DNA from 3 places in the Pseudomonas sp. DCA-1 genome. Region 3 is predicted to be linked to each of the others. Evidence: predicted binding sites of a transcription regulator. Region 3 holds the regulator's gene; each other region holds the start of a gene.
What was found. Region 3 encodes sigma-54, which starts transcription at its own class of promoters, with help from an activator protein. Its sites were predicted from a motif close to ANTGGCATNNANNTTGCTNT; they were not measured.

Region 1: flgB (flagellar basal body rod protein FlgB) is a predicted target of sigma-54. The motif match lies at 5,404-5,423, and genes of this name have one in related genera.
Region 2: nirB (nitrite reductase large subunit NirB) is a predicted target of sigma-54. The motif match lies at 3,979-3,998, and genes of this name have one in related genera.

Annotation. Positions count from the first base shown of each region.
Region 1 covers NZ_CP169881.1:1,975,944-1,983,456, reverse strand. Annotated here, with positions in the region: gene flgH (flagellar basal body L-ring protein FlgH) at 1-404, opposite strand, end outside; gene flgG (flagellar basal-body rod protein FlgG) at 441-1,226, opposite strand; gene flgF (flagellar basal-body rod protein FlgF) at 1,274-2,014, opposite strand; gene ACE4QZ_RS09510 (hypothetical protein) at 2,174-2,365, opposite strand; gene flgE (flagellar hook protein FlgE) at 2,436-3,758, opposite strand; gene flgD (flagellar hook assembly protein FlgD) at 3,787-4,488, opposite strand; gene flgC (flagellar basal body rod protein FlgC) at 4,501-4,944, opposite strand; gene flgB (flagellar basal body rod protein FlgB) at 4,947-5,357, opposite strand; gene cheR (protein-glutamate O-methyltransferase CheR) at 6,712-7,513, opposite strand, start outside.
Region 2 covers NZ_CP169881.1:4,391,290-4,398,802, reverse strand. Annotated here, with positions in the region: gene ACE4QZ_RS20740 (molybdopterin-dependent oxidoreductase) at 1-3,842, shown strand, start outside; gene nirB (nitrite reductase large subunit NirB) at 4,124-6,676, shown strand; gene nirD (nitrite reductase small subunit NirD) at 6,676-7,038, shown strand; gene pcaQ (pca operon transcription factor PcaQ) at 7,268-7,513, shown strand, end outside.
Region 3 covers NZ_CP169881.1:1,480,922-1,488,434, forward strand. Annotated here, with positions in the region: gene ACE4QZ_RS07145 (HPr family phosphocarrier protein) at 1-102, opposite strand, end outside; gene rapZ (RNase adapter RapZ) at 122-976, opposite strand; gene ptsN (PTS IIA-like nitrogen regulatory protein PtsN) at 979-1,443, opposite strand; gene hpf (ribosome hibernation-promoting factor, HPF/YfiA family) at 1,456-1,764, opposite strand; gene ACE4QZ_RS07165 (RNA polymerase factor sigma-54) at 1,844-3,337, opposite strand; gene lptB (LPS export ABC transporter ATP-binding protein) at 3,513-4,238, opposite strand; gene lptA (lipopolysaccharide transport periplasmic protein LptA) at 4,239-4,763, opposite strand; gene lptC (LPS export ABC transporter periplasmic protein LptC) at 4,750-5,322, opposite strand; gene ACE4QZ_RS07185 (KdsC family phosphatase) at 5,331-5,855, opposite strand; gene ACE4QZ_RS07190 (SIS domain-containing protein) at 5,867-6,841, opposite strand; gene ACE4QZ_RS07195 (ATP-binding cassette domain-containing protein) at 7,089-7,513, shown strand, end outside.

The sequences.
Region 1 (7,513 bases), 500 kb from region 3:
TTGCTGTCGCCCTTGGTGGCACGCTCGCCGTTATAACCAGCCTCCAGCGACAGATCACCACCGCCGAACGGGTTGTTGGTGTTCGGTGTGCTGCCGAACAGCGAGGTCAGGCCGATATTGGCCGAGCTGTTCTTCTGGATCTGCGAACCTGCGTTCTTGCTGGCCGAGGTTCTCTCGTTGAGGGTGATGGTGATGATGTCACCCACCCGGAACGCCTTGCGGTCGCTGTACAGGTTCTGCTCAAAACCGGCCTGGTAGATCGAACCGTTGTTGGCCGCTGCCGGCAATGGGGTGCGCGGCAACACCGGCGCATAGTACGGGTCGTTGGGCCGGGGCGTCGGCGCGACGCAACCTGCCAGCAACACCGCCCCCCCCAGGGCGAAAACGGACAACAGACGATTCATGACGCTTACCTCACGGGTGCAACTGAGTGACAGGGCTTAGAGCTGTTGAGTAACGAACGACAGCATCTGGTCGGCCGTGGAAATGACCTTGGAGTTCATCTCATAGGCACGCTGGGTGGTGATCATGTTCACCAGCTCTTCCACGGTGCTGACGTTGGAGTTCTCCAGCGTCTGCTGCAGGGTGGTGCCAAAACCGTTCAGGCCTGGGGTGCCGACCTGAGGTGCGCCACTGGCGGCGGTCTCAAGGAACAGGTTGTCGCCGATCGCCTGCAGGCCGGTCGGGTTGATGAAATCGGCGGTCTGGATGTTGCCGATCACCTGTGCAGCCGGGTTGCCGGCGGTGGTGATCGACACGGTGCCGTCCTGGCCAACGGTGAAGGTCTGCGCGTCGTTAGGCACGACAATGGCAGGCTCCAGGGCGTAGCCGTTGGCGGTGACGATCTGGCCATCGGAGTTCAGGTGGAAGGTACCGTCACGGGTGTACGACACGGTGCCGTCCGGCTGCAGGATCTGGAAGAAACCACGGCCGTTGACTGCCATGTCCAACGGGTTTTCGGTGGTTTGCAGGCTGCCGGCAACAAAGCTCTTCTGGGTGCCCACAATACGCACACCGGTACCGACCTGCAGGCCCGAGGGCAGCTCGCTGTCCTGGGTCGACTGGGCGCCAGGCTGGCGTTTGATCTGATAGAGCAGGTCGGCAAATTCGGCGCGGTCACGCTTGAAGCCGGTGGTCGAGACGTTGGCCAGGTTGTTGGAAATGACCGTCAGGTTGGTGTCCTGGGCGGACAGGCCGGTTTTAGCGACCCAAAGAGCCGGAAGCATGTAAGTTCTCCTCGTGCGCCTGTTTTACGGCACCCGTTCAAAAGTGATTAGCCGATTTGCAAAACCCGAGCCATGGCTTCGTCGCCTTCCTTGGCCGTGTTCATCATCTTGACGTGCAGTTCGAACTGGCGGGACAGCGCCAGCACCGAGGTCATTTCCTCGACAGCGTTGACATTGCTGCCTTCCACGAAGCCAGCCACCACCCGCACATTGACGTCTGCATCGGCCGGCTGGCCGGAAGTGGTATGGATCAGACCGTCCAGGCCCTTCGTCAGGCCTTTGGTGTCCGGGTTGACCAGTTTGATGCGATCGACCTCGGCCATCACCCGCGGGTCTTCACCCATGGAGCGGATGCTGATGGTGCCGTCGGCACCCACTTCCACTTTCTGCTCCGGCGGGATGGCGATCGGGCCACCGTTGCCGATCACTGGCATGCCATTGCCGGCACGCAGCACACCGAGGGCATCGATGTTCAGGCTACCGGTACGCACATAGGCTTCGCTGCCGTCCGGCGCCTGCACGGCAATAAAGCCTTTGCCGGTCACCGCCACGTCAAGGTCGCGGCCGGTTTCGACCAGCGGGCCTTCACTGAAGTCGGTGGCCGGGCGCTCGGTCATGGCGAAGGCGCGCGCCGGAAAGCTGTCGCCGAACACCGGCATCGAACGGGCCTGCTCCAGATCGCGCTGAAAACCGTTGGTAGAAATGTTCGCCAGGTTGTTGGCGTGGGCCTTCTGCGCCAGCGCGTTCTGGCTGGCGCCGGTCATGGCCACATAAAGCAACTTGTCCACAGTTTCTCCTCTGCGCGCAGTTACCGCGCTGTCACTGGGTGGTTCAAAGCAATAATCGAACCAAGTCTGAAACACCCGGTTTACGGGGCTTTCAGCGTGGCGAGGGGCAATAACCGTCAGTTTGTCGGCGGATGTTTGCCGCCTGCGGCAAGGGCTTGCTCAATGGGCGCGGCAGGCGGCGTTGTTGTAGGGGCCGGAATGGCGCACCCAGCCTTTGCCCGGGTTGTGGGCCGAGCACAGGTAGCGGCCGGTGACCAGACTTTGCCATTGATAGAACGGGGCGGGGGCGGCAGGGGCCGGCAGAACCAGCACCAGCAAGGGGAACAAGGCCAATAATGACAGCCGCTTCATTAGCACGAACCTTCAAGTTCTTGGGGCCGCGTTGCGACCCCAATTACAGACACCACAGCAAAAACAATCATCAGGTCATCTGAATGATGGTCTGCATGATGGTGCTTTCAGTGGAAATGGTCTTGGCATTGGCCTGGTAGTTGCTCTGCGCCTTGATCAGGTTGACCAGCTCGCCGGTCAGGTCGACGTTGGAGTCTTCCAGCGCACCGCCAGAAATCTGGCCGAGGGTACCGGTGTCCGGGGCACCGATTACCGGTACGCCCGAGGCGTAGGACTCTTTCCAGTTGGTACCGCCAATCGGCGTCAGGCCCTGCAGGTTGGCGAAGTTGGCAATCGCCACCTGGCCGATCACCTTGTCCTTGCCATTGGTGAAGCTGGCAAACAGGTAGCCGTTCTGGTCGATGCTCAGCCCCGACAGCTCACCAGTGGCGAAGCCATCCTGGGTTTTTGCAATTTCTGCGGAGGACGCGTTGTATTGGGTGGCACCCAGCATGTCCAGCTTCACACCGTCCGCGTTGGCGATGGCGCCATTGGCCGACCACTCTCCGGCGGCGTTTTTCTGCGCCGGGATCCAGTCGTTGAGCTGGAAGATCTTGTCTTCGCCAATGCTCAGGCCGCCCGGGACATCACCCGCGATCATTGCGTCCTTGTCCAGCGTACCATCGGACTTGAACGGCACAGCGTTGACCAGCGGCGCGGTGGAAGCCGGATTGGCCGGGTTGCGGCCATCGATAGTGGTGTGCATGGACCAGGTATTGGTCGCGTCGTCCTTGATGAAGTACTGATTCATCTGGTGTTCATTACCCTGGCTGTCGTACACCGGAGTATTGAACGTGAAGTTGTAGGAACTGGCGTTGGTGGGATCAAATGGCGTTACCGACGGGGAGGTCGCGGCCGAGTTCAGGTTGATCTTCTCGGTGATGAGGCTGGTCGGCTTCGGCGTCAGGTTGGAAGTATCGATCTGCAGGTCAGTCAGGATGCCCTGGATGATCTTGCCGTCCTCGCCGACCGCATAACCCTGCAGGTTGGCACCCGAAGCATTCACCACATAACCGGCCTTGTCGCTGTAGAAGGCGCCCGCACGGGTGTAGATCTTCGAGCCGTTGTCGTTCAGGGCAAAGAAGCCGTTGCCATCAATAGCCATGTCCAGCGCCTGGCCGGTGGCGTTGATATTACCTGGCGTGAACAGCTGCGAAACCGCGGCGGTCTTTACCCCGGTGCCGATCACGGTCTTGCCCGCGCTAGTGCCGCGAATGGAGTTGGAGTACTGGTCGGCGAACTCGGCACGCGACGACTTGAAGCCGGTGGTGGCAACGTTGGCAATGTTGTTGCCAGTAACGTTCAGGGCCTTGTTTGCTGCATAGAGGCCGCTAAGGCCGATATTGAAAGACATGTGTAACTCCTGTCGTTTTGCTCAGGCCCTAGATGCCGATGCTTTGGATTTTGGAAAGCGCAACACTGCCCAGCCCGGCCAGGTTGAGCGTCATCTCCGAACCGTTGGTACCCATGGTCACACTGGTAACCGAAGCCGGCAGGTTGGTGGTCATGGCCGTGGCCTTGCCATCGATCGAGGCAGTAGCCTTGAAGGTGTAGGTCCCGGCGGCCGCGACTTCACCGTCATCGTTCAGGCCATCCCAGGTAAAGTCGATGCTGCCACCCTTCTGGGTACCGAGCTCGATGGTGCGCACCAGCTTGTCGTCCTTGTCGTAGATCCCCACCGAGGTGGAGGTACTGGACGACGTCAGGTTGACCGAGCCCTTCATGTCCTTGCTGGTATCGACCACGGCCTTGTCGGTCTGGACAATGACATTGCGCCCGACCAGCGAGGAGGCCTGCAAGGCCTGGGAAGATTGCAGCCCGGCCGCGATGTAGGTCACTGCGTCGTTCAGCGACTGCATGCTTTCCAGGCTGCTGAACTGCGCCAACTGGGCCACGAACTCGCCATTTTCCTGCGGGTCGAGCGGGTTCTGGTTCTGCATCTGGGTAACCAGCAACTGCAGGAACGCGTCCTTGCCCAGCGCACTGCCGGCGGCACCGGTAGAGCTGTCAGTCTTGGACGTCTGCTTCTGCAGCGAGGTCAGGTACGCGCTGCCGACGTCTGTAGTGGAATTGGTGGTGGTCATGTCGGCTTCCTATCACTGCCCAAGGGTCAGCACTTTCTGCATCATGCTCTTGGCCGTGTTCATCAGTTCGGCGTTGGTCTGAAACGCGCGGCTGGCGGAGATCATGTCGGCCATCTCCTCGACCACGTTGACGTTCGGGTAGTAGACGTAGCCGTCCTTGTTCGCCGCCGGGTGGTTCGGCTCGTAGCGTGCTTCCAGGGTGCTCTGGTCTTCGACGATGCCTTTTACCTGCACGCCCTGCCCTGCCTCGCCCTGGTCTTCGAACAGCGACTGGCTGCTGCCGGCCTGGGCGTTCTGGAAGGTGGTGGCGAACACCGGGTGGCGGGCGCGGTACGTCTGGTCGATGCTCGAAGACACGGTCTCGGCGTTGGCGATGTTGGACGCCACGGTGTTCAGACGCGTGTTCTGTGCGCTCATGCCGCTACCGGCAATGTTGAAGACACTGGAAAGGGACATGGTCATTCTCCCCGCAGGGCGGAAACCAGCCCTTTGAATTTACTGTTGAGCAAGGTGAAGCTGGCCTGGAAGCCAATCGCGTTTTCCGTGTAGTTCGATTGCTCGATCTGCGCATCCACGGTGTTCTGGTCGATCGACGGCTGCAGCGGCGTGCGGTACTTGAGGGTTTCATCGGCCATGGCCAGGCCTTCAGCCTCGATGTGCCTGCTGTTGGTACGGTCAAGACTGAAGCGGCCGCCGCTCTGCTGCTTGTCGCTTTCGGCTGCGAGCACCGAGGCGAAGTCCATGTCACGCGCCTTGTAGTTGGGCGTGTCGGCGTTGGCAATGTTGTTGGCCAGCACTTCAGCGCGCTGGGCGCGGAAGCCCAGAGCCTTTTCGTGAATACCAAGCGCTTTGTCGAAGCTGATGCTCATGTCAGGGAAACCTTTAGAGGTTGACCGGAATTTCGTTGAGCAAGGTATAGCAAGGGCTGTGCCAACCACCGAAAAGCCCGTATTTATGGGGTTTACCGGGAGAGTACTATCAGATTGATGCCAGAAAAGCGGCAAAGGCCTTCCGCCTGAGGTGACAAAAGCGGCAATTGATAGGCGGCAAAAGCGGCAAAACAAAAAATTGACGTCAGTGTTTTCCTAGGCGGGCCTCTTCGCGGGTAAACCCGCTCCTACAGCGGCCCGGCTCCAACCTCCGATGTGTGTCCACCACCGATCTGTGTAGGAGCGGGTTTACCCGCGAATACGGTAGCGGCGACAACGGTGAACGGCGGGTGGAGATTGGCCAGCTGGGCCGGCCTCTTCGCGGGTAAACCCGCTCCTACAGCGGGCTGCGTCCAACCTCCGATGTGTGTCCACCACCGATCTGTGTAGGAGCGGGTTTACCCGCGAATACGGTAGCGGCGACAACGGTGAACGGCAGGTGGAGATCGGCCAGCTGGGCCGGCCTCTTCGCGGGTAAACCCGCTCCTACGGCGGGCTGCGTCCAACCTCCGATGTGTGTCCACCACCGATCTGTGTAGGAGCGGGTTTACCCGCGAATACGGTAGCGGCAGCAACGGTGCACAGCGGGTGGGGATTGGATTGGCCAGCTGGGCCGGCCTCTTCGCGGGTAAACCCGCTCCTACGGCGGACAGTGTCCAACCTCCGATGTGTGCCCACCACCAATCTGTGTAGGAGCGGGTTTACCCGCGAATACGGTAGCGGCGACAACGGTGAACGGCAGGTGGGGATTGGCCAGCTGGGCCGGCCTCTTCGCGGGTAAACCCGCTCCTACGGCGGGCTGCGTCCAACCTCCGATGTGTGTCCACCACCGATCTGTGTAGGAGCGGGTTTACCCGCGAATACGGTAGCGGCAGCAACGGTGCACAGCAGGTGGGGATTGGCCAGCAGGGCCGGCCTCTTCGCGGGTAAACCCGCTCCTACGGCGGGCAGTGTCCAACCTCCGATGTGTGCCCACCACCAATCTGTGTAGGAGCGGGTTTACCCGCGAATACGGTAGCGGCAGCAACGGTGAACGGCGGGTGGTAAATGGCCAGCAGGCCCGGTCCTTTCGCGGGTGAACCCGCTCCTACACGGCGGGCTGCGCCCAACCTCCGGTGTGTGTCCACCACCGATCCGGTGTAGGAGCGGGTTTACCCGCGAATACGGTAGCGGCCGCAACGGTGAACGGCGGGTGGAAATTGGCCACCAGGGCCGGCCTCTTCGCGGGTAAACCCGCTCCTACGAAGACAGGGCAAACAAAAAGGCCGGCATCTCTCGATGCCGGCCTTTTTGCTTACTTGGCCTGGTAGATGATCCCCGGGCTGCACTGCACCATCTGGTAATGGTCCGGCAAGCCGTTCAGCGCTTCCGAGGCGCCGAGGAACAGGTAGCCTCCTGGCTTGAGGGTACTGTGAATGCGCAGCAGGATGTCCTTCTTCACCTGCGCCGAGAAATAGATCAGCACATTGCGGCAGAACACGATGTCGAACTTGCCCAGACTGGCATAGCTGTCGAGCAAGTTGAACGAGCGGAACTCGACACGGCTGCGAATCGCTGGCTTGACCGCCCAGCGCCCCGGCCCCTTGGGGTCGAAGTAGCGCTGCAAGCGCTCTTGGGACAAGCCGCGGGCAATCGCCAGGCTGTCATATTCGCCAGTCTTGCAGTTGGTCAGCATGGTGCCGGAGAGGTCGGTGGCGACGATCTGCGCCCCCATCTTCAACTGGCCGAGGTTGCTGCGCTCGAACTCGTCGATTGCCATCGAGATGGAATACGGCTCCTGCCCCGACGAACAGGCCGCCGACCACATGCGCAGTCGCTGGCCGGGGTTGTTGCGGATGAACTCGGGGATCACCTTGTTCTTCAGCACTTCGAACGGATAGGTGTCGCGAAACCACAGGGTCTCATTGGTGGTCATGGCATCGACCACCTGCTCGCGCAAGCCGCCGCGCGGCTGGGCCTGAATGCGCTGCACCAGCTCACCCAGGCTCTTGATGCCCTGTTGTTCCATCAGCTTGTTGAGACGGCTGGAAACCAGGTACTGCTTATTCTCGCCAAGCAGGATGCCACAGGCTTTCTCCAGGAAGACCCGGAACTGT
Region 2 (7,513 bases), 2.9 Mb from region 3:
CCGATGCCTACGTGCGCCAGCAACGCAGCCAGCCGCCAGTGCGCACCAGCATGGACCAGGCCATCGCTGCCACCGCCGAGCGTCTGCGCGGCATCATCGACCAGCACGGCCCGGATGCCATGGCGCTGTACGTGTCCGGGCAAATGTCGCTGGAGGCCCAGTACCTGGCCAACAAGCTGGCCAAGGGCTTTATCCGTACGCGCCACATCGAGTCCAACTCGCGCCTGTGCATGGCCAGCGCCAGCAGTGGCTACAAGCTGTCGCTTGGCGCCGATGGCCCACCTGGCAGTTACCAGGACTTCGAGCACGCCGAGGTATTTCTGGTGATCGGCGCCAATATGGCTGACTGCCACCCGATCCTGTTCCTGCGCCTGCTTGACCGGGTCAAGGCCGGCGCCAGGATGATCGTCGTCGACCCGCGGCGCAGCGCCACGGCCGACAAGGCCGACCTGTTTCTGCAGGTGCGTCCCGGCAGCGACATGGCCTTGCTCAACGGCCTCTTGCACCTGCTGCATCGCAACGGCCACACCAACCCCGACTTCATTGCCCGCTACACCGAAGGCTGGGACGAACTGCCGGCCTTCCTCGACGACTACACCCCCGAGCGCGTAGCCGCCATCACCGGGCTGGCCGAGGCCGATATCATCAAGGCCGCCGAATGGATCGGTAGCGCCAGCAACTGGATGAGCTGTTGGACCATGGGCTTGAACCAGAGCATTCACGGCACCTGGCACAGCAACGCCATCTGTAACCTGCACTTGGCCACGGGGGCTATCTGCCGCCCCGGTAGCGGCCCGTTCTCGCTGACCGGCCAGCCCAATGCCATGGGCGGCCGCGACATGGGCTACATGGGCCCTGGCTTGCCAGGCCAGCGCTCAGCGTTGGTGGAAGATGACCGCGCATTCGTCGAACGACAATGGCAACTTCCACCCGGCAGCCTGCGCAGCGAGGGCGGCGAGGGTACGGTGGCGCTGTTCGGGCAGATGAAAACCGGTGAAGTGAAAGCCTGCTGGGTCATCTGCAGCAACCCGGTGGCCAGTGTCGCCAACCGCCAGCAAGTGATCGACGGCCTGCGCAAGGCCGAACTGGTCATTACCCAGGACGCCTTCCTCGACACCGAAACCAATCGCTACGCCGACATCCTGCTGCCGGCCGCGCTGTGGGCCGAAGGCGAGGGTGTGATGATCAACAGCGAGCGCAACATGACCCTTATGCCACGCGCTGTCGAGCCGCCCGGGCAAAGTTTGCCGGACTGGCAGATCATTGCCCGCGTGGCGTGTGCCATGGGCTATGCGGACGCCTTCGACTACCCCAATGCCGAAGCGGTGTATGAGGAAATACGCCGCTTCCACAACCCTGTGACCGGTTATGACCTGCGCGGTATCGGCTATGCCGAATTGCGTACGCAGCCGCGCCAGTGGCCCTGTGCGCCGGGCAGCCAACAGCAGCGCAGCCCGCTGCGCTACCTCAACGACGGCAGCAGCCAGGCGCTCCTGCTCGATGCCCAAGGTGGGCGGCCGGCACTGGCTTTCCCCACCGCCAGTGGCAAGGCGCGCTTCTTTGCGCGGCCCTGGTTACCGGCAGCGGAATTGCCGGACGATGACTACCCCATGGTGCTGAACACTGGCCGTGTGCAGCACCAATGGCACACGTTGACCAAGACCGGCAAGGTGCCGGCACTGAACAAGCTGGAGCCCGGCCCCTACCTTGAGATTCACCCCGAGGATGCTGCCCGGCTGGGTGTTGCTGAAAAGGACCAGGTGGCCGTTCGTTCGCGTCGGGGTCAAGCCGTGCTGCCGGCGCGCATCAGTGACCGGGTCATGCCGGGCAACTGCTTTGCGCCGTTTCACTGGAACGACCTGATCGGCGAGCAATTGGCGATCAATGCCGCGACCTGCGATGCGGTCGACCCGCTGTCGCTGCAGCCTGCCTTCAAACACTGCGCCGTAGCCCTGGAGCGGGTCGCAGGCGAGCGCATCGACGCCCTTGATCTGAACACTGCCACTGTAGAGCCTGTCCGCATGCCAACCGCCACCCTGTCCCGTCTGCTTGGTCTGCACACCCTGCCGGTTCCGGTGCTGGCCGAAGAAGAGCGTCATTACCTGCAAGGGTTCCTGCTGGGCCTGGACCAGGCCCGCGCTGAGGGCGTACCCCGCCTGCCGGCCAGTGCGCCGCTGGCTGCCAACCGTCGTTTGTTTGTCGACGGCTTGCTGGCCGGGCTGTTCGCCCAGCCTGCAACTGCACCCATCGCAGCACAGGCCGCGCCATGGCATCAGGTGCTGTGGGCCTCGCAGACCGGCAATGGTGAGCAACTGGCCGAACGCTGTGCCGCGCGCCTGCGCGATGCCGGTCTGAACGTGCAACTCAGCTGCCTGGAGGCGGTCAGCCCAAGCCAACTGCAGGGTGTTGCCAGTGTGGTGTTGATCGCCAGCACCTTTGGCGATGGCGACGCGCCCGACAGCGGCGCGGCATTCTGGCAGGCCTTGCAGGGCGAGGAGGGCGCCCACTGCGCCGGGCTACCCTATGCCGTACTGGCCTTGGGCGACTCCAGTTACGACCAGTTCTGCGGTTTTGGCCGCAAGCTCGACCAGCGCCTGGCCGAGCTGGGAGGGCAGCGCCTGCTGCAACGGGTGGACTGCGAGCCAGACTTCGACGAAGCCTTTGCCAGTTGGCTCGAAGCGTTATTACCTGCACTGGGCACTGCCGCGGCGCCACCTCCGGCGAGTGAACCTGCACCCGTATCGGCCTTCAGCAAGCAGCAACCCTGGATGGCCACCGTACTGGAAAATCGCCTGCTCAATGGCCCCGGCGCCAGCAAGGAAACCCGCCAGCTGGTCTTCGACCTGAGCGGCAGCGGCTTCAGTTACGCTGCCGGCGATGCCCTGGGCGTATGGCCGCGCAACTGCCCGGTCCTGGTAGAAGAACTGCTGACGCTGATGCAGCTCGATGGCCAGGCGATGGTCGAGCTTAAAGGTCATTGCGCCATGCCATTGGCCGAAGCCCTGCAAGCACATCTGGAAATTGCCAAGGTCACTGCGCAACAACTGCAGGCATTTGCCAGCAATGCGCCTGACCTGCAGCGGTTGCTGCAGCCTGAATGCAAGGCCGAGCTGCAAGATTGGCTGTGGGGCCGGCAGTTGGTCGATGTGCTGCGCGCCTTCCCCCAGCAGTTGCCGCTGGCTAGCTGGCTGGAACTGCTCAAGCCATTGCAGCCGCGGCTCTATTCGATCAGCTCCAGCCCACTGGCGCACCCAGGCCAGGTGCATCTGACGGTGTCGACGGTGCGTTATGGCGAACGTAAAGGCGTGTGCTCAAGCTACCTTGCCGACCGTGCGCAGGTGCAGAAAGTGGCGATCTTCCCGCAGGTGTCGAAGCACTTCCGCTTGCCCGAGGACGACAGCGTGCCGGTGATCATGGTGGGCCCTGGTACTGGCATTGCACCGTTTCGTGCGTTCCTCGAGGAGCGAGAGGCACGGGGGGCAAAAGGTGACAACTGGCTGTTCTTCGGTGAGCAGTACGCAGCGACCGACTTCTATTACCAGGAGCAGTTGCAGGCCTGGCAGGCGGCGGGGCACCTGCGGCTGGACACGGCGTTCTCGCGGGACCAGGTCGAGAAGATCTATGTGCAGCAGCGCATGCTCGAGCAGGGTGCGCAGCTGTGGCAGTGGCTGCAGGCGGGGGCGTATTTCTATGTGTGTGGCGATGCGCAGCGTATGGCCAGGGATGTGGATGCGGCGTTGCGGGTAATCGTCGCCGAGCATGGCCGGATGGATGCGGCGGCGGCGGCGGTGTATGTCGAAGGCTTGAGCAAGGCCGGGCGTTATCGGCGCGATGTGTACTGAAGTGCTCCAAAATGGGGTGTTGTGCCCTTGGAATGTGCATTGGATGGGCTGACCCCTTCGCGGGTGAACCAGTGGAGGCCAGTGTAGGAGCGGGTTTACCCGCGAAGAGGCCGGCACAGGCAACCCAGACAACCCGATTGGCACGCTCCCTGCTTAACCTCGAATACAACAAAGCCCACTGATCAACGGCGATCAACCCGGGCCCCCCACCGTGATGAATACAGGCAAAGGCGCCTGGAGCTTCGGCTCCAGGCGCTTTTTTTTTGATCGAGGATCGGCTTATGAAGGCAACAGCGAGCAGCGGGCAACGAGAGCGACTGGTCATCGTCGGCAACGGCATGGTCGGCCACCATTGCGTCGAACAACTGGTCAGTCGCGGCGCCCTGCAGCGCTTCGAGGTGCGGGTATTTGGCGAAGAGCGCCAACGCGCGTATGACCGCGTGCACCTGTCCGAATACTTCGGTGGCAGCTGTGCCGAAACCCTGGCCCTGTGTGAGCACGATTTCTATGACGCCAATGGCGTGCACCTGCACCTGGGTGAAGCCGTGCTGGAGATCGACCGTGAGCGCCGCGAAGTCGTCACTGTCGAAGGTCGCTATGGCTACGACCAACTGGTGCTGGCCACCGGCTCCTATCCCTTTGTGCCGCCAATCGAAGGCTCCAGCGGCAATGCCCGCCTGGTCTACCGCACCCTGGACGACCTCGATGGCATTCGTGCTGCCGCAGCCGGTGCCCGCCGAGGGGTGGTGGTCGGCGGTGGCCTGCTTGGCCTGGAAGCGGCCAACGCCCTCAAGTCGCTGGGGCTGGAAGCCCACGTGGTGGAATTCGCCCCACGGCTGATGCCGGTGCAGCTGGACGGCGAGGGCGGTGCCGCGTTGAAGGCGCAGATCGAAGCGCTGGGTGTGGGGGTGCACCTGTCGCGCGCCACCCAGTCGGTCAGTGCCGGTGAAACCTACCGCTACCGCATGAACTTCGACGGCGGTGAGCACCTGGAAACCGACCTGATCGTGTTCTCCGCCGGTATCCGCCCACAGGATGCACTGGGCCGGGGCTGCGGCCTGGACATTGCGGCGCGCGGTGGCGTGGTCATCGACAACCACTGCCGCAGCAGCGACCCACGCATCTTCGCCATTGGCGAGTGCGCCTCGTGGAACGGCAGCGTGTTCGGCCTGGTCGCCCCGGGCTACAGCATGGCGCGCAACTTGGCTGGGCTGCTGATGGGCGAGGCGGCGGTGGCGTTCACCGGCGCCGACATGTCGACCAAGCTCAAGCTGCTGGGTGTGGATGTCGGTTCGATCGGCGATGCCCACGGTGCCACGCCGGGCGCGCGCAGCTATCGCTTCATCGATGAAGCCAACAGCGCTTACCGCCGTTTGGTGGTGGATGCCAGCGGCAAGCACGTGCTCGGCGCGGTGCTGGTCGGCGACAACAGCTATTACGACACCCTGTTGCAGTACGCCCAGAACGGCATCGCCCTGCCGGCCGACCCGGCAGCGCTGATCTTGCCACAAGGCGGTGGTGCGCCGGCCCTGGGCGCCGATGCGCTGCCCGACAGTGCGACCATCTGCTCCTGCCACAACGTCAGCAAGGGGGCGGTGTGCGCCGCGATCGACAGTGGCTGCAGCGACCTCGCTGCGGTCAAGGGCTGCACCAAGGCCGCAACCGGCTGCGGCGGTTGCGCGGCCCTGCTCAAGCAGGTCTTCGAGCACGAACTGACGGCCCGCGGTGTGGCGGTGGACAAGAGCCTGTGCGAGCATTTTGCCTACACCCGGCAGGAGCTGTACGGGTTGGTGCGGGTGGAGGGTATCCGCACCTTCAGCGAACTGCTCGAGCGCCATGGCAAGGGCCATCTGGGGTGTGACATCTGCAAGCCGGCGGTGGGCAACATCCTTGCCTCGTGCTGGAACCAGCCGATCATGGACCCGGCGCTGGTACCGCTGCAGGACACCAACGACACCTTCATGGCCAACATGCAGAAAAACGGCACCTATTCGGTGGTGCCGCGCATTCCCGGTGGTGAAATAACCCCCGACAAGCTCATCGTCATCGGCCAGGTGGCCAAGAAATACGACCTGTACACCAAGATCACCGGTGGCCAGCGCATCGACCTGTTCGGCGCCCAGTTGCACGAGCTGCCGCTGATCTGGGGCGAACTGATCGAGGCCGGTTTCGAAACCGGCCACGCCTACGGCAAGTCGACCCGCACGGTGAAGTCGTGTGTGGGCAGTACCTGGTGCCGTTACGGCGTGCAGGACAGTGTCGCCATGGCCCTGCGCCTGGAAGACCGCTATAAGGGCCTGCGCAGCCCCCACAAGCTCAAGTTCGCGGTATCGGGTTGCACCCGTGAATGCGCCGAGGCGCAGAGCAAGGACATCGGCGTTATCGCCACCGACAAGGGTTGGAACCTGTACGTGTGCGGCAACGGCGGCATGCGCCCGCGGCATGCCGAGCTGTTCGCCACCGACCTGGACGACGAAACCCTGGTACGCCTGATCGACCGCGTGCTGATGTTCTACATCCGCACGGCCGACAAGCTGCAGCGCACCTCGGTGTGGCGTGAAAACCTGGAAGGCGGGCTGGACTACCTGAAGCAGGTGATCATCGACGACAGCCTGGGCCTGGCGGGCGAGCTGGAAGCGCAGATGCAGCATGTGGTCGACCAGTATGAATGTGAGTGGGCCAATGCCCTCAATGACCCGGAGAAGCTCAAGCGCTTCCGCACCTTCGTCAACGACCGTCGTGCTGACCCGGACGTGCACTTCGTGCGCGAACGCGAACAACGCCGGCCCGCTGCACCGCTGCACCTGATCCCAACTGTCGAGGAGGCTGTCTGATGAACCTGGCCAATGCTGCTGTGAACACGCAAGAAAACTGGCAGGCGGTGTGCCAGGCACAAGACCTGGTGGCCGACTCTGGCGTCGTGGTTTGGCTCGATGGGGCCCAGGTGGCGTTGTTCTACCTGCCGGGGCAGGCGCAGCCGTTGTACGCAGTGGACAACCGTGACCCGCGCTCCGGCGCCAACATCATCGGCCGTGGGCTGGTGGGTAGTGTGCAAGGTGAGTTGGTGGTGGCAGCGCCGCTCTACAAGCAGCACTTCAGCCTGCTGAGTGGGGAGTGCCTGGAGGATGCCGGGCAGAGGTTGCGGGTATGGCCGGTGCGGTTGAAGGGTGAGGCGGTGGAACTGGCGGTGGCTTGATACCCCTTTGCTGCCTGTGCCGGCCTCTTCGCGGGCAAGCCCGCTCCCACAGAGTCTGCACCGTCTTCAAATACGGCGCTGGGCGAGCTGGCGCGGCTTTGTTGAATTGCCGACGAAGCCTGCTTTTCTCGGTATTTCCGCCAGATCCTCGGACTGCCGCTCGGGTCATCCCGCCGCCAGCAGCGCGACCCGGATACGCCGCAGGTAGCGATGCGGTAAGCTTGCTGCCATGAACCTCGACACCCGCATCAAATACCGCCACCTGCTGTGCTTCCTGGAGATTGCCCGGCAGGGCAGCCTGGCCAGGGCGGCCGATAGCCTGTCGATCAGCCAGCCGGCGATTTCCAAGACCCTCAAAGAGCTTGAGGACCTGCTCGAGGCGCGCCTGTTCGAGCGCAGCCGGCAGGGTGTCGAGCTGACCCCGGCCGGCACCCGCTTCATGCGTTACGCCGGGCCCAGTGTGCAGGCACTGCGC
Region 3 (7,513 bases):
CCGTACCTGGCAGGGGAAGCGGCCGGCCACCCCGACGAACTTGGCTGCCGCCCGGGCATGCAGACCCAGCTTGTTGATGATGGTGATTTCGCGGGCGGGCATCGTGGGGCGGATCCTTGGGCTAGAGGTCGCGATGGCGGACCTGGACGTTTTTCAGGGTTTGCTGCAGCTGTCGACCAAGGCGCTCGGTGATGTACACCGAACGGTGATGGCCGCCAGTGCAGCCGATGGCGATGGTTACGTAGGCGCGGTTGCTGGCAGCGAAGCGGGGCAACCATTTGAGCAGGTAGCTGGAGATGTCGTTGTACATGTCTTCGACATCCGCTTGTGCAGCCAGGTAGTCGATCACGGGTTGATCGAGGCCCGAGTGCTCACGCAGTTCTGGCTTCCAGTAGGGGTTGGGCAGGCAGCGCACGTCAAAAACCAGGTCGGCGTCAACCGGCATTCCCCGCTTGAAACCGAACGACTCGACCAGAAACGCTGTGCCAGGCTCGGGCTGGTTGAGCAGGCGCAGCTTGATCGAGTCACGCAACTGGTACAGGTTCAGGTTGGTGGTGTCGATCTTCAGGTCGGCCAGGTCGGCAATGGGTCCCAACAACTCGCTTTCCACGCGAATCGCTTCCGCGAGCGAGCGGTTGGCGTTGGTCAGAGGGTGTCGCCGGCGGGTTTCCGAGAAACGTTTGAGAAGGACCTCTTCATCGGCATCCAGGTACAACACGTCGCACTGGATGTGCCGGGCGCGGGCTTCTTCAAGCAGTTCAGGGAAGCGTATCAGGTGGCTGGGCAGGTTGCGCGCATCGATTGACACCGCCACCTTGGGCTGCAGCAAATCGGTGTTGATCAGTGCATTTTCCGCCAACTGCGGCAGCAGCCCAGCGGGCAGATTGTCGATGCAATAAAAACCGCTGTCTTCCAGGACATCGAGGGCGGTGCTCTTGCCGGAGCCGGACCGGCCGCTGACGATGATCAGGCGCATGTTCAGTGCTCGTTCTGTACGTCCAGGACAACCTGGAACAGAGCCTCATTGCTGGTGGCCGCGCGCAGCCGATCACGAACCTCCTTGCGATCGAGCATGCTGGCGATCTGACGCAATAGCTCAAGATGGGCATCGGTGGCCGCTTCGGGCACCAGCAGCACAAACAGCAGGTCCACTGGCGCGCCATCGATGGCGTCGTAATCAATAGGGGCTTCCAGGTGCAGCAGAGCGCTGACTGGAGCTGAGCATCCTTCAAGGCGGCAGTGCGGGATGGCGATGCCATTGCCGAATCCGGTAGAGCCGAGCTTTTCCCGGGCTACCAGTTTTTCGAAGACGTCCTGCATCTCCAGTTCTGGCACTTGGTCGGCGATGACAGTGGCGACCTTTTCCAGGGCGCGCTTCTTGCTGCCGCCCGGCACGTTCACGAGGGAACGGCCGGGGGTCAGGATGGTTTCAAGTCGGATCATGGATGAGGGGGATCAGCGGGCAGCTGCACCTTGCAGCAGGCTTTGCTGTTTTTCCTTGTGTTTTTTCAGTTGGCGGTCGAGCTTGTCGGCCAAGGCATCGATCGCTGCATACATGTCTTCGTGTTCGGCGTTGGCTACCACTTCGCCGCCGGGAATCTGCAGGGTCGCCTCGACCTTCTGCTGAAGCTTCTCGACTTTCATGATTACCTGCACGTTGGTGATCTTGTCGAAGTGACTCTCCACGCGGGCGAGCTTTTCAAGCACGTAATCGCGCAGTGGCTGGGTGACTTCTACATGCTGTCCACTGATATTGACTTGCATACAGCTTCTCCTTTGTTGCCCGTGCATAAAGAGGCAGGTCTTGCACCTGCCACGAAAACGCTGTGGCTCATCTCAGGGGCTACATCAGTCGCTTGCGTTCGCTCGACGGTGCGATGCCGAGGGACTCGCGGTACTTGGCGACGGTGCGACGGGCTACCTGGATGCCTTGTGCCTCCAGTAAACCAGCGATCTTGCTGTCACTCAATGGCTTTTTCTGATTTTCCGCCGCAACCAGTTTCTTGATGATCGCGCGGATCGCCGTGGACGAGCATTCTCCGCCTTCGGAGGTGCTGACATGGCTGGAGAAAAAGTATTTCAGTTCGTAGATACCGCGCGGGGTGTGCATGTATTTCTGCGTGGTAACCCGCGAGATGGTCGATTCGTGCATGCCTACTGCTTCGGCAATGTCATGCAGTACCAACGGCTTCATCGCTTCGTCGCCGTGGTCGAGGAAGCCGCGCTGGTGCTCGACGATCTGCGTGGCCACCTTCATCAGGGTTTCGTTACGGCTTTGCAGGCTCTTGATGAACCAGCGCGCTTCCTGTAGCTGGTTGCGCATGAAGGTGTTGTCGGCGCTGGTGTCGGCACGTCGCACGAAGCCGGCGTACTGCGGGTTGACGCGCAGGCGTGGGATGGCTTCCTGGTTCAGCTCTACCAGCCAACGGTCGCTGTCCTTGCGCACGATGACGTCGGGCACCACGTACTCGGGCTCGCTGGACTCGATCTGCGAACCAGGGCGCGGGTTAAGGCTTTGCACCAGTTCGATGACCTGGCGCAGCTCGTCTTCCTTGATTTTCATCCGCCGCATCAGCTGGCTGTAGTCACGGCTGCCGAGCAGGTCGATGAAATCGGTGACCAGACGCTTGGCTTCGGTCATCCACGGGGTTGTAGCGGGCAGTTGGCGCAGTTGCAGCAACAGGCATTCGCCGAGGTTGCGAGCACCGACGCCAGCCGGCTCGAACTGCTGGATGCGGTGCAGTACTGCTTCGACCTCGTCCAGCTCGATATCCAGCTCCGGGTCGAAACCGGCGCAGATTTCTTCGAGGGTGTCTTCCAGGTAGCCCTGCCCGTTGATGCTGTCGATCAGGGTGACGGCAATCAAGCGGTCGGTGTCGGACATCGGCGCCAGGTTCAACTGCCACAGCAGGTGGCTTTGCAGGCTCTCGCCGGCCGATGTGCGTGTGGTGAAGTCCCACTCGTCGTCATCGTTGCTCGGCAGGCTGCTGGCGCTGGTCTGGTAGATGTCTTCCCAGGCGGTATCGACCGGGAGCTCGTTGGGGATGCGCTCGCTCCACTCACCGTCTTCCAGGTTGTCGGCGCTGACGGCGCTTTCCTGGAAGCTGTTGTCCTGAACTTCGGCGGCCGGCTTGTTCTCGGCGTTGTCGGCCATCGGGTCGCTGTTGTCGAAGTCTTCGCCGTCTTCCTGACGTTCGAGCATCGGGTTCGACTCCAGCGCTTCCTGGATTTCCTGTTGGAGGTCCAGGGTTGAGAGCTGGAGCAGGCGGATGGCCTGTTGCAACTGAGGAGTCATCGTCAGTTGCTGGCCCATTTTTAGGACGAGCGATGGTTTCATGGCAGGGGCTTAATACCTTGTTCGCCGGCGCGCATGCGCCATCCACTACACGAGGGCGCCGGAGCGCCAGATCAAGCAAGTTTTATGCCTTAAATTGTAGCGTTTGCCTAGAGTACCGTAACAACTTTACCCGCAGTCTCACGGCTGTTAGCCAGTACTTCAGGCGCTTGCCGGGTCAGAGGCGGAACTCATGGCCCAGGTAAACTTCTTTGACCAGATCGTTTGCCAGGATGGTTTCTGCGTCGCCTTCAGCGATCAGTCGGCCATCGTTGACGATGTAAGCGGTTTCGCAGATATCCAGCGTTTCACGCACGTTGTGGTCGGTAATCAGTACACCGATACCCTTGGCCTTGAGGTGGTGGATGATCTGCTTGATGTCGCCAACCGAAATCGGGTCGACACCGGCGAACGGTTCGTCCAGCAGGATGAACTTGGGCGCTGTCGCCAGGGCGCGGGCAATCTCGACGCGGCGGCGTTCGCCACCGGACAGGCTCATGCCGAGGTTGTCGCGGATGTGGCTGATGTGGAACTCCTGCAGCAGGCTTTCCAGCTCTTTGCGGCGGCCGTCCCGGTCGAGATCCTTGCGGGTCTCGAGGATGGCCATGATGTTGTCGGCTACCGACAGCTTGCGGAAGATCGAGGCCTCCTGCGGCAGGTAGCCGATGCCGGCGCGGGCGCGGCCGTGCATGGGCTGGTGGCTCACATCGAGGTTGTCGATCAGTACTCGGCCCTGTTCGGCCTGGACCAGCCCGACAATCATGTAGAAGCAAGTGGTCTTGCCGGCGCCGTTGGGGCCGAGCAGGCCGACGATCTGGCCGCTGTCGATCGACAGGCTGACATCACGTACTACATGCCGCCCCTTGTAGCTCTTTGCCAGGTGCTGGGCTTTGAGGGTTGCCATTTACTCGGCCTTCTTCTTGGGCTGGATCACCATGTCGATACGCTGACGTGGTGTTGTCACGTTGCTACCGCGACCGGCGGTCGCCACCTGGGTCTGGGTGTTGTAGACGATCTTTTCGCCTTCGGTGGTGTTGCCTTCGTTCTCGACCTTGGCGCGGTCGGTGAGAATTACCAGGTCCTTCTGCGCCTGGTACTGGATGGTCACGCCCCAGCCTTTCATCTTGTCCGGCTTGGCTGCGCTCTGCTGCTGCTCGAAGTAGGCCAGGTTGCCCACCGAGGTCACCACATCGATGTCGCCGGAGGCGGAGCGGGTGATGGTCACGGTGTTGCCTTTGATCATCATCGAACCTTGGGTGATGATCACGTCACCGGTATAGGTGGCCACGCCTTGCTTGTCATCCAGGTGAGCCTGGTCGGCCTGGATGCGGATCGGCTGATCACGGTCATTCGGCAGTGCGAAGGCGCTCGCGCTTCCCAGTGCTGCGCTCAGGCTGAGCAAAAGGGGGAGAGTTTTAACGAGCCTCATACTGTCCTCTTACGTTAGAGAGCAGGTCCATCCTGCTTTCTTTCAAATACGCTTTCATTCCTTTGCCCGTAGTTGTGCCACCGGCGCCGTCGATTCTAACGGCTTGCTCGGTCTGCGCATATTGCTTCTGCGGGAACACGGTCATGCGTGAACTGGTAATGATGGTTTCACGCTGCTTTTCGTCGGTGCGCGCAATCCGTACGTTGTCGATCAGTTCGACCTCGGTGCCGTCCGGATTGACCTCGGCACGGGTGCTCTGCACGTGCCACGGGTATTCGGTGCCGCGGTACATGTGCAGATCCGGCGTAGTCAGCAACGTGATTTCGCTGGCCTTGAGATGCTCGACCTTGTCGGCGGTCATTTCGTACTGCAGCTTGCCGTCAGGCAGGAACTGCACACTGTGGGCGTTGATCGCATAGTAGTCGATGGCGCTTTCGTCTACCTTGGCCACCGGCTTGTCGAGGAAGCTTTCCGGGCTGACATTCCAGTAGCCGACCGCCGCCAGCAGGGCGGTAATCACTGCTAGCAGCGCAATAGTGCGGGCTTTCTTGCTGAACATGGGCAGCCTTACAGGTAATTGGCGTTGGCAGCGTCCAGGGTGCCCTGGGCCTGCATGATCAGTTCGCAGAATTCACGGGCTGCGCCTTCGCCACCGCGCGCCTGAGTCACGCCGTGGGCGTGCTGGCGAACAAACGGTGCGGCGTTGGCCACGGCCATGCCCAATGCCACCCGGCGAATGACCGGCAGGTCGGGCAGGTCATCGCCCAGGTAGGCTACTTGATCATAGCTCAGGCCCAGCTCCGCAAGCAGGCCGTCAAGCACGACCACTTTGTCCTCGCGGCCCTGGTACAGGTGCGGGATGCCGAGGTTCTTCGCCCGGCGCTCGACTACAGGGGTTTTGCGCCCGCTGATGATCGCGGTGGTCACGCCCGAGGCCATGAGCATCTTGATGCCCTGGCCGTCGAGGGTGTTGAACGTCTTGAACTCACTGCCGTCTTCGAGGAAGTACAGGCGCCCGTCGGTGAGCACGCCATCCACATCGAACACTGCCAGCTTGACGGCTTTGCCCCGTTGCATGAGGTCCTGATTCATTCCATCGCTCCTTACATTACACCGGCGCGCAGCAGGTCGTGCATGTTCAGGGCGCCGGTCGGGCGGCCCTCGCGGTCTACCACCACCAGCGCGCCGATCTTGTGGTCTTCCATGATCTTCAGGGCTTCGGCAGCGAGCATTTCGGCGCGGGCCGTTTTTCCGTGCACGGTCATCACCTGGTCGATCAGAGTGGTGTGTATGTCGATGTTGCGGTCCAGGCTGCGGCGCAGGTCGCCGTCTGTGAATACCCCGGCCAGCGTGCCGTCGGCTTCGACGATCACGGTCATGCCCAGGCCCTTACGGGACATTTCGAGCAGTGCCTCTTTGAGCAGGGTGCCGCGGGCAACCTGGGGCAACTCGTTGCCGCTGTGCATCACGTTCTCGACCTTGAGCAAAAGGCGGCGGCCCAGTGCACCACCCGGGTGCGAGAAGGCAAAGTCTTCAGCGGTGAAGCCGCGGGCCTCGAGCAGGGCGATGGCCAGGCAGTCACCCAGCACCAGCGATGCCGTGGTAGAGGAGGTAGGGGCGAGGTTCAGCGGGCAGGCCTCTTGCTCGACGCGGGCGTCGAGGTTGACCTCGGCGGCCTGGGCCAGGGGCGAGTCCGGGTTGCCGGTCAGGCTGACCAGCTTGATGCCCAGGCGTTTGATCAATGGCAGCAGGGTGACGATTTCGGCTGTGCTGCCGGAATTGGACAAGGCAAGGATGACATCATCGCGCGTGATCATGCCCATGTCGCCATGGCTGGCCTCGGCCGGGTGGACGAAAAACGCTGGCGTACCGGTGCTGGCCAAGGTGGCGGCGATCTTGTTGCCGATGTGCCCGGACTTGCCCATGCCGACCACGACGACCCGGCCCTTGCTGGTCAGAATCAGTTCGCAGGCTTTGACGAAATTGTCGTCGATGCGCGCCAAAAGGGCCTCTACGGCCTCGAGTTCCAGGCGCAGGGTGCGTTGGGCGGATTGGATCAGCTCGCTGGATTGGCTCATGTCGAAAAAGCAATGCCTGAGGAAAAGGCGACGATTATACGCGCAATGATGAAAACCCTCACCTCCTCGATTGCTGTAGCGAATACCACCAAAGCCTGTCCCGGTGCTGAACGACTGCTTGCCCGGCCTTGGGGCGGCGCTGTCAGCGGTGCTATAGTTCGCCGCTATTCGGCCTGCCGGGATGTGTGTGCCTTCCAGATGGAGGCCGGCGTCCACTAGGACGAGGCTGCATTAGCAAGGAGTCTAGATGAGTGTGGATAGCGCCTACGCGGTCGAGTTGAAGGGTGTAACCTTCAAACGTGGTTCGCGCAGCATTTTCAGCAACGTCGACATCCGCATCCCGCGCGGCAAGGTCACCGGCATCATGGGACCATCGGGTTGCGGCAAGACCACGTTGCTCCGCCTGATGGGGGCGCAACTGCGTCCCTCCAGCGGTGAAGTATGGGTGGCCGGCCAGAACCTGCCGACGCTGTCGCGCAGCGACCTGTTCGACGCCCGCAAGCAGATGGGCGTGCTGTTCCAGAGCGGCGCGTTGTTCACCGACCTCGATGTGTTCGAGAACGTCGCGTTCCCGCTGCGCGTGCATACTCAGCTGTCGGACGAAATGATCCGTGACATCGTGCTGATGAAGCTGCAGGCCGTGGGGCTGCGCGGTGCCATCGACCTGATGCC